DNA from 3 places in the Methylobacterium sp. Leaf94 genome. Region 3 is predicted to be linked to each of the others. Evidence: predicted binding sites of a transcription regulator. Region 3 holds the regulator's gene; each other region holds the start of a gene.
The links. Region 3 encodes LexA, which represses DNA repair genes until DNA is damaged. Its sites were predicted from a motif close to TGTTCNNNNTGTGTTCNG; they were not measured.

Region 1 (3,272 bases), on a different contig from region 3:
GCAGGCCGAGGCGGGCCAGGGCCTGCGCCGTGGCCCCATCGAGGCGCAGGGCCGAGACGGGCAGGGCGTGCAGGGCCTCCGCGTTGCAGCCCGGGGCCACGAGGCCGCCCCCGCCGTGGCGCGCCAGGGCGTAGGCGCAGGCCGGCGTGTCGGCGAGGGCGATCCGGGCCGGCATGTCGCGGGTCGACAGCCGCCGGGCGAGGTCTTCCAGCAGCGCGGCCTCGCCGCCGAACAGGTGGCTCGCCCCCGCGATGTCGAGGAAGAACCCGTCGCCGCCCTCCGCCGGGCCGTAGGGAGCGACGACGGGCGTGTAGCGCTTGGCCCACAGGCAGAGGCGGTGCAAGGCGGCGGCGTCGGCCTCCGGATCGGCCGGATGGACGGCGACCGGCGTCCCGATCCGGGCGCGGGCCCGGGCCAGGGTTTCACCGGGCACGAGGCCGAGGGCGCGGGCGGCGGAATCCACCGCCACCAGGCGCAGGCCGTTGGTCTCCATGGCGGCCACGACCATCGGGCCGCTGTCGCGGTCGCCGTCAGCCCGAGCGCTGGGCGCGCCGCTCGGGACGGACGGCGCCTGCGTCCGCCTCAGCCGCGTGACCGGCCAGTGCTCCAGCCAGACCGAAACGATGCGCGGCATGATCCCACTCCAGAAGCCAATGTCCGGTCCGCCCATTGCGGCTCCGGTCGAGGGTCACCTGCCAGCACGGCCGCTCGATGCAGCCGAAGCGGTCGCGCAGGGCCTTGCCGGCGGCGACCCGCCAGCGTGTCGCCGCCACGTTGGGGCTCTCCGCCTCCGGCGGCCTCAGGACAAGGAGGAGCAGGTCGGTCCGGGCCGCCGCGAGGTGGAGCCGGCGGCTCTGGGCGAGGGGCAGGGCGGCATCGATGAGGCCCGCCACGGCCGCCAGCCCCTGCGCGCGCAGGGATTCCTCCAGGGCCCGGTAGGCGTCCCCGTCGCTCGCCACCTCGAACAGCAGCAGGCGGCCGGGATCGAGGCCGAGCCCGGCCAGCCCGTGCCCGTAGGGGAGGGGATGCCCCCGGCCAGCCACGAGCAGGGCCTCGCCGCGCACCCGGGCGAGGTGGCGCGCCACCAGCGCAAGGGCGAAGCCCAGCGCCGCCGGCTCGTCGCCCGCCTGCGCCGGGGCGATCTCGTGCAACTGACCGAGGGCGAGGCCGCCCTGTGCGAGGCGCGTATCGACGTCGTGGATGCCGAGGGGCAGGGCGCCCCTGAGGACGGATGCGCCTCCGCGATCGGCCACGAGGGCGCGCAGGGCCGCCAGATCCGGGGGCGCACCCGGATTCGCGGCATCCGGATTTGGCGGATCCGCCGGCAAAGTCTCGGTCTCGGCATCGGGAGGGTCTTCAGGGCTCTGTCTCATCGGCTCCGCTCCATCCCGCTACGCTAAGAACAAAACAGGAACACACTCAATCGGTTTCCGGGGGGATTCGGAATTTCGCCTGCCCACAGGGACTTGGCCTGTGGACGGCTGTGGACGCTTGTGGACGATGGTTTCCGGGCCGGCCGATCCGCCGCGCTTGACCCTATAGCGAGGGCAGGGCAGCACTCCTCACCGCCGCGCACAAGACGCGGATCAGCCGGGAGAACTCCATGCGTTTCGCTCGTGCCCTCGTGGTCCTGTCGGGCCTGATCACCGTCGCGGGCGGCCTCCCCGCCGCCGCGCAGACGGCGGCCCAGCCCCGGGGCGAGGCCAAGGCGCGCCGGCCCCAGGTCGTGTCGCAGCCGATCCAGGTCTACGATGCCCGCTTCGAGAACGGGGACCTGCGCATCTCCGGCAGCGTGCGCAAGCCCGGCACCGTGGTGGTGCTCGACGAGGACATCTCGATCATCGCCGACAGCCGGGGCCGCTTCGTCTTCCGCCTGCCTTACGTGCCCACCAACTGCATCGCCACCCTGAAGGCGGGCGAGGACGAGCGCGAGGCGGTCATCGCCAATTGCGGCCCCGCCGGCCAGCCCGGCCCGAAGGGCGAGACGGGGCAGAAGGGCGACACGGGTGACAAGGGCGAGACCGGCCCCGCCGGCCCGCAGGGCGTCGCCGGCTTGCCCGGTCCCCAGGGGCCCAAGGGCGAGCCGGGTGCCAAGGGCGAGCCGGGTGCCAAGGGCCAGGCCGGACCGAAGGGGGAACCCGGCCCCAAGGGAGAGACGGGTCCGAAGGGGGACGCCGGACCGAAGGGCGAGACGGGCGCGAAGGGGCCGGCCGGCGAGCGCGGCCCGGCGGGTCAGAAGGGCGAGCCCGGTCAGGCCGCCCTGGCGGCCGCCGCACCCGCATCCCCGTTCCGTGTGGTGCGCCAGGACACCTGCCCGGCCTCGGGCTGCGCGATCACCTGCGAGGGCACCGAGATCCTCGCCTCGGCCCTCTGCCTGAAGGGCGGCAGCGCCATCGTGACGGCGGGCGCCGACGGAACCTTGAGCGCGGCCTGCCCCACTGAGAGCCAGGGCCTCGTCGGCCTCTGCGCCCGGCGCTGAGGGGACGAACGACCCGGGCGATCGCCCCTCGCCGAAACGGAGCCGTCCGGTGTAAGGACGCGCTTCGTTTCGCGCCGAAGTCGATCCCACCCGTGTCGATACCGTCCATGCTCCTTGCCCCTGCCAGCCCCGTTCCCTGCACCCGCGGGGTCGTCCGATGACCCTGGGCATCTGGGGCAAGCTCGGCGGGGCCGGCCTCGGCCTCGCCATCGGCGGTCCCCTCGGCGGCCTCGTCGGTGGGGTGGCCGGGCACTTCCTGGTCGACCGCGAGGGCGCGCTGTTCGGCACCACGCCGCGCGACGTGGTCTTCACCACCGGCCTCGTGGCCCTGGCCGCCAAGATGGCCAAATCCGACGGCGTGGTGACGCAGGCCGAGGTGGAGGCCTTCGCCAAGGTGGTGCAGGTGGACGAGCGCGCCCGGCCCGGCGTGCAGCGCCTGTTCGACCTCGCCAAGGGCACCGCGAACGGCTTCGAGGCCTATGCCCGGCAATTGGCCACCACCTTCCACGATGAGCCGGCCCTGCTGGAGGACGTCCTCGACGGCCTGTTCCACATCGCCAAGGCCGACGGCGCCATCCACGAGGCGGAGGAGCGCTACCTGCGGGCGGTGGCGGAGACCTTCGGCTACGACGAGGCCGCGTTCCGCCGCATCGCCGCCCGCCACGTCCGGCTCTCCGACGATCCCTACCTCGTCCTCGGCCTCGACCACGACGTCGACGATGCCGGGCTGAAGGCCGCCCACCGGGCCCTGGTGCGGGAGAACCATCCCGACCGGGCCATCGCGCGCGGCCTG
Region 2 (3,272 bases), on a different contig from region 3:
GCGCGTCGTGGCGCGGCCGGCCGTCCTCGGCGCCCTCGCGCTCACGGTCCTCGGGTCGAGCGCCATGTTCACGGTCTTCACCTACATCGTCCCGATCCTGCGCATCGAGACGGGGGCGGACGCCTCCTTCGTCACGGCCATGCTGGTGGTCTACGGCGTCGGCCTGACCCTCGGGAACTGGGCCGGCGGACGCCTGGCCGACCGCACGGTGGACGGAACCATCATCGCCTCCCTGGTGGCCCTGGTTCTGCTGCTCGGGGTGTTCGCCGTCGGGATGGACTCGCGCTGGGTCGCCGCTCCGCTCATCCTGCTCTGGGGCGTCGCGAGCTTCGCCCTGGTGCCGCCCCTACAGATGCGGGTGATGGCGGAGGCCGGCGAGGCGCCCAACCTCGCCTCGGCCCTGAACATCGGCGCGTTCAACCTCGGCAACGCCATCGGTGCGGCCCTCGGCGGCCTCGTGATCGACCTCGGCGGAGGCTATCCGGCGGTCTCGGTGGCGGGGTCAGCAATGGCGGCGGTCGGCCTCGCTTTCCTCCTCGTTCTGCGGCGCAGCCGGCGCGTCGCCGGCGTGGCGGCGTGTCCCTGACGCCGGGGAACCGGGCGCGCCTCTACAATCCGAGGCCGAGCTGGCGCGGCTCGGGCGCGGGGCCGTGTTCCAGGGCGGAGAGGGAGACGCCGAGGAGGCGGACGCTGCGCCGCAGGGGGAACAGGTCGCGCAGGAGGACCAGAACGGTTTCCTCCAGGACGGCGCGGTCCGGGACGAAGCCGGGCAGCGAGCGGGCCCGGGTGATCTGCTCGAAATCCGCGAACTTCACCTTGAGCGTCACCGTGCGGGCCCGGACCTCCCTCGCGGTGGCGGCGCCCCAGACCTTGTCGAGGATCGGCGCCAGGCGCCCCGCGAGCACCCCGTAATCGGCAGAGTCCTCCGAGAAGGTGTTTTCGGCGCCGATGGATTTCCGAATCCGGTTCGCCCGGACCGGACGGACGTCGATGCCCCGCGACACCCCATAATAGTAGGGCGCCGAGGCGCCGAACCGCTTCGTCAGGGTCTCCAGGCTGAGGGCGCGCAGGTCGCGTCCGGTCAGGATGCCGAGCGCCTTCATCCGCGCTTCGGTGACGGGGCCGATCCCGTGGAAGCGCCCGATCGGCAGGTCCTCGACGAAGGCCGGCCCCATGGCGGGGGTGATCACGAACAGGGCGTCGGGCTTGCGGAAGTCGGACGCCACCTTGGCCAGGAACTTGTTGTAGGAGACGCCCGCCGAGGCCACGAGGCCGGTCTGCGCGCGGATCGAGGCCCGGATCGCGCGGGCCACCGCGGTGGCGGTCGGCAGACGCTGCCGATTCTCCGTCACGTCGAGATAGGCCTCGTCGAGGGCGACGGGCTCGATCAGGTCGGTATGCTCGGCGAAGACCGCCCGGATTTGCTCCGAGATCCCCCGGTAGACCTCGAAGCGCGGCTTGACGAAGACCAGGTCGGGGCAGAGCCGGCGCGCCGTGACGGAGGGCATGGCCGAGCGGACGCCGAAGGCCCGCGCCTCGTAGCTCGCCGCCGCCACCACGCCGCGCTCGCGCGATCCGCCCACCGCGACCGGGCGGCCCCGCAACGCCGGGTCGTCGCGCTGCTCCACCGAGGCGTAGAAGGCGTCCATGTCGATATGGATGATCTTGCGGATCGCGCCCGCGTCGTCCGGGTCCATCGCGGACGTTCCTCCGATCGTTCTGTCGCTGGTGTTCGTGGTCTGTTCGCAGAATCCCGGTCCGGGCACGGGAATCAAGCCCTGACGGGTCTCGATCCACCGCGGAACCGACGCAGCCTCGCCGCGGCTCACCGCGCGGGGGCTCGCCGTGGACCGGGGCGTGCAGCATAAGGGCGCCCAGGACAGCCGAAGCCCGCGCTTGGCGATTCGCCCGAGGACAGGTTCTTGAACATCACCCAGATCACCCACCACGACCTCGACGGCTACGGCGCCTCCACGGTGGTCGGCCAGTTCGCCGAGGTCGCCCGCATCGTGCACGTGCCGCGCTATTCCGATGTCGGGCCGGTGGTCGAGACCGAGCTGAAGCGCCTCGGCAAGGCGTCCGCCCCGGAAATGATCGTGATGACCGACCTCGGCCTCGAGGCGGTGGCCGTGACCTTCATTCGCAACTTCGCCGCCCTGAACCGCCGCCGAGATCCGACGGCGCGCCACCGCCTCGTCGTCCTCGATCACCACGCCTCCTCGGTCGACCAGCTGCGCGAGCAGGGCCTCGCGCCGCAGGCCGATCCCGCGGCGCCGAGTCTGCAGCGCTTCGACCTGGAAGATCCGAACATCGTCGTACTCATCGACGAGGCCTGCTGCGCCACCCGCATGGCCTACGAGCACCGGGTCCTCTACGCGACCCGCGAGACCGGCGCGGATCCGATCCTCGGCGCCCTGGTGACGGCGGTCGATGCCGTCGATCTGTGGCGCAAGGACCGGCGGGCCTTCCGCAACGGCCTGAGCCTCGACGAGATGTTCTGGGACAACGTCTCGAACCTCGTGCCCATCGGGCATCCCTGGCACGACCGGTTCGTCGGCGACCTCCTCCTCGGCGCAGCCCGCCTCCTTGGCGAGGGCGCCTCCCCGGCCGTGATCGAGGGCCAGGTGCCGGCCCTGCGCAAGGCGATCCTCGACGGCTACCTCGCAGAGGACGAAGGCGACGACCGCACCCTCACCACCCGCATGCGCATCGCCCGGGTGCTAGCCCGCTCGGACCTGTTCCATCCCCTCTCGGACGGCACGCTGATGTCCTTCGGCCTCGATTCCGGCACCTTCCAGCGGGTCTCGGACCTGATCATGGAGAGCGGCCGGGCCAAGCGCGTGCTCAACGTGCAGCGGGCGGGAACCATGTCCTTCCGCTCCAACAACGAGACCGCCCTGGAAGGCGCGCGGCGCTTTCGCGGCGGCGGCCACAAGGATGCCGCCGGCGGCAAGCTGACCAGCGGCTCGGCCTTCTCCCTGGCGGACGCCATCGCGCAGGTCGAGCCGGTGCTGAACCCGCCGGCGGCCGACCCGGCGCTGAGCCCGTTCGGGGCCTTGAAGAACTGGAAGGGCTGAGACGCGCGGTCCCCCCGACGCAGCCGCCCCCGATGGCCGGCCCGGCACGGGCGCGGCAGTCTCGCCGCCGCGCGCCGCCTGTGCCATCCTCGCCGCGGACCGAATCCCTGCCCGGCACCGACGGCACAGCTGCGGCGCCGGGACGGTCGAACCCTGTCCGCGACGTTTCCGGGGACACCATGCCGCCGATCGCTC
Region 3 (3,272 bases):
CGTGGCGATGCCGGCCTTGAAGCAGATGCTGCCGATCATGGCCGGCATGGTGGTGGCGGGGATCGTCCACGTCATGATCAACCAGCCGCCTGCCGCGGCGCCGGCCCCGCGCGCCGAGGCGAACCCCTTCGGCTTCCCGCCCAATGCCTGGTCGGAGATGATGCAGGCGTTCCTGAACTCCGGCGCCAAGACCCCGAAGCCCGCGACGCCCTCGCCCCAGGCGCGACCGCGTGCGGCGTCGACGTGGCTCGCGGCTTCGCCCCGGCCGGAGTCCGCCGCGCCGGACAGGTCGGCCACGGAAGCGCCCTTCGACGTGATGCAGCAGATGTTCCAGACGGGCCTGGAGGTGCAGCAGGAGAACGCCCGCGCGATGCAGCGCCTGTTCGATACCTTCTGGCAGGATCCCCGCAATCCCACCGAGACGGGCGGCAACGGTTCGGGTGACCGGCCCAAGGCAGGGCGCACCGGGCAGCGCTAGCCGAAGACCCGCCGTCGGCGACGCCGGCAGAGGACGGCAGAGAACCGATCGTCGCCGGGCCATCGACCCGAGGGCGCTGCGCCCGGGCGCCCTGCCGACCGGTCTAGACGCCGGCCGTCCAACTCATTCGTCGGATCGGGGCACCACTCAATCGCAGCGATGGCCGCAGCGGCAGGCCGGCGTGGCGCTCGGGCGACGCCCGGATCCGCCCTTGCCGAGGGGATCGAACGGATCGCGCCCGGGAGGCTTGAGATGGGAACCCTTGCAGAACACTTACGGAACGTTTAACGTGTTCGTGGTTTGTTTCTAGTGCCACCCGCCGCGATCCGTGGCGCTAACGAAGAGTGTCCCGCATGTTGACGCGTAAGCAGCTGGACCTGCTCCAGTTCATCCAGCTTCGGATGCGCGAGAGCGGCGTTCCCCCGTCGTTCGACGAGATGAAGGACGCCCTCGACCTGAAGTCGAAGTCGGGCATTCACCGCCTGATCACGGCCCTGGAGGAGCGCGGCTTTCTGCGCCGGCTGCCCAACAGGGCGCGGGCCATCGAGGTGATCCGGATGCCGGAGAGCCTCGGGGGGAATGCGGGCGCCCCGCGCGCCGCTCCGGCCTCCGAGGTTCGCCGCTTCACGCCGAGCGTGGTCGAAGGCGGCAAGGGCAAGGGCCTGCCGGCCGGCGCATCGGTGTCCCGACTGCCGACCACGCAGGCCACCGACGAGAGCGGTCGGGCCGTGACCATCCCGGTGATGGGTCGGATCGCGGCCGGTACGCCCATCTCGGCCATCCAGGAACAGAGCCATTCGGTGACGATGTCGCCAGATTTCCTGGCCGGCGGCGAGCATTACGCCCTGGAGGTGCGCGGCGATTCGATGGTCGATGCCGGGATCCTCGACGGCGACCTGGTGGTCATCCGCAAGCAGGACACCGCCAACACGGGCGACATCATCGTGGCCCTCATCGACGACGAGGAGGCGACCCTGAAGCGCCTGCGCCGGCGTGGATCGTCCATCGCCCTGGAAGCGGCGAATCCGGCCTACGAGACGCGGGTCCTCGGCCCGGATCGGGTGCAGATCCAGGGACGTCTCGTCAGCCTGGTGCGCCGCTACTGAAGGGGGTCCCCGTCCGGTTCATCGCCGGACGGATCCGACGGGTCGCGGGTGCGATCGGGGATTTCCGGTAAGACCGACGCCGGCGGTGTCGAAGATGGCAAGGACGTTCCCGGCGGGTCCACCGGCTTGCGCAAAGGCGTCGCACGCCAGGGCACGACATCCCCGAATTGCTTCGCGGTGGCGAGGGACGGCCCATCGCGGGTGAGGCGAATTGCGGTCGCACCGTGGGATCCCAGGAAATTCCGGTCGATGACGATAGATGCGGCGCAGCCCCCGGGCGCGGATTGCCGGGTGATCAGGATGTCGGCCCTGGCGCAGTCCTCTCCGAGGGCACGCTTGTCGGTGGTCAGGGCGAGCACGCGGCCGTCGGGTGTGGTCAGGGTACAGCCCAGGCGATCGCAGCGCGCGCCCTCGAACCTCGTGACGTCCTGCACCCGTCGGTCGTCTCCATCGGCCTTGAGCCATTGCGCGAGCACGAAGGGGGGCGGCCGGCCAAGGGTGGCGAGCCGCCCGTTGCGCTCGCGGATGGCGGCGCCCGCCCCCTCCCGATCGACGTAGATGTCGTAGCGATCCGGGGCAGCCGCACAGGCGATGCCGATCGCTGCCGGAATGAGGCCGAGCCAGCGCAGCGACGAGGCCGGGAGCGTCAGGACGATCAGGGCGGCGGCCAGGAGGCCGAGGGCCCCCGTGCCGAAGGCCGGGACCACGACGACGGCGTTGCCGAAGCCCGCGATCCAGGTCGAGATGGTCAGCATCCCCCGCACCGCCAGGCCCATGGCCCACCAGACCGGCTGATCCAGCGCGAACGGATAGGCGAGGATGCCCAGAACCGCTGACGGCATCACCGCCAGGGAGACCAGCGGCAGGGTGAGCGCGTTGCCCACCAGCCCGAAGGGCTGCACCGTCTGGAAGTGGTAGGTGGCGAAGGGCGCGGTGGCGATCTGGGCCACGAGCGTCGTGGCCAGGGTGCCGAAGACCGCCGCGGACGCCAGGGCGAAGATCCGGGGGAGCAGGCCGGCACCGTCGCGCTGCCGCCCGCGTCCGGCGATCAGCGGCGCGCAGGCGATCAGGCCGGCCACCGCCGCGAACGACATCTGGAAGCTCGGGCCGAGGAGGCCGTCCGGCTCGCGGGCCAGGGCGATCAGGGCGGCGAGGGCCAGGTTTCGCATGCTGAGCGCCGGGCGATCGACCAGGATCGCGCCGAGCATCACGAGGGTCATGATCAGCGAGCGCTCGGCGGCGATGTCCCAGCCGGAGAAGACGCAGTAGGCCGTCACGCCCACCATGGCGACGGCAGCGGCGATCTTCTTGATCGGCCAGTGCAGCGCCGCGAACGGAACGAGGGCCAGGAGCGCCCGCACGAGCCAGAACACCACGCCGGCCGCCAGGACCATGTGAAGGCCCGAGATCGAGACGACGTGGTAGATGCCGGCGGCGCGCAGGATGTCGTTGGTCTCGGGGCTGATCAGGCCGCGCTTGCCCGTCACCAGGGCCGCCGCCACCGCCCCGGCCTGTCCGCCGTTGGCGTCGGTGATGCGGCGCGTCAGGGCGTTGCGGGCCGCGTCGACGGCGGCCGCGAGGCGGATCTGCCAGTCCGCGCTCTCGGCCGGCGGTCGCAGGTCGACCTTGCCGACGAGGGAGCCCACCGCGCCGATCTCACGGAAGAAGGCATCCCGGGCGAAATCGTA

Region 1: a site for LexA is predicted at 1,399-1,416, ahead of ASG63_RS03810 (ImuA family protein). Genes of this name have one in related genera too.
Region 2: a site for LexA is predicted at 1,730-1,747, ahead of dinB (DNA polymerase IV). Genes of this name have one in related genera too.

Annotation. Positions count from the first base shown of each region.
Region 1 is NZ_LMRM01000004.1:60,710-63,981, reverse strand. It holds gene ASG63_RS03815 (Y-family DNA polymerase) at 1-634, opposite strand, end outside; gene ASG63_RS03810 (ImuA family protein) at 531-1,373, opposite strand; gene ASG63_RS03805 (collagen-like protein) at 1,604-2,479, shown strand; gene ASG63_RS03800 (molecular chaperone DjiA) at 2,637-3,272, shown strand, end outside.
Region 2 is NZ_LMRM01000010.1:16,850-20,121, forward strand. It holds gene ASG63_RS07335 (MFS transporter) at 1-586, shown strand, start outside; gene dinB (DNA polymerase IV) at 609-1,697, opposite strand; gene ASG63_RS07345 (hypothetical protein) at 1,923-3,077, shown strand; gene ASG63_RS07350 (alpha/beta fold hydrolase) at 3,257-3,272, shown strand, end outside.
Region 3 is NZ_LMRM01000014.1:24,207-27,478, forward strand. It holds gene ASG63_RS10720 (DUF937 domain-containing protein) at 1-478, shown strand, start outside; gene lexA (transcriptional repressor LexA) at 832-1,584, shown strand; gene ASG63_RS10730 (ComEC/Rec2 family competence protein) at 1,578-3,272, opposite strand, start outside.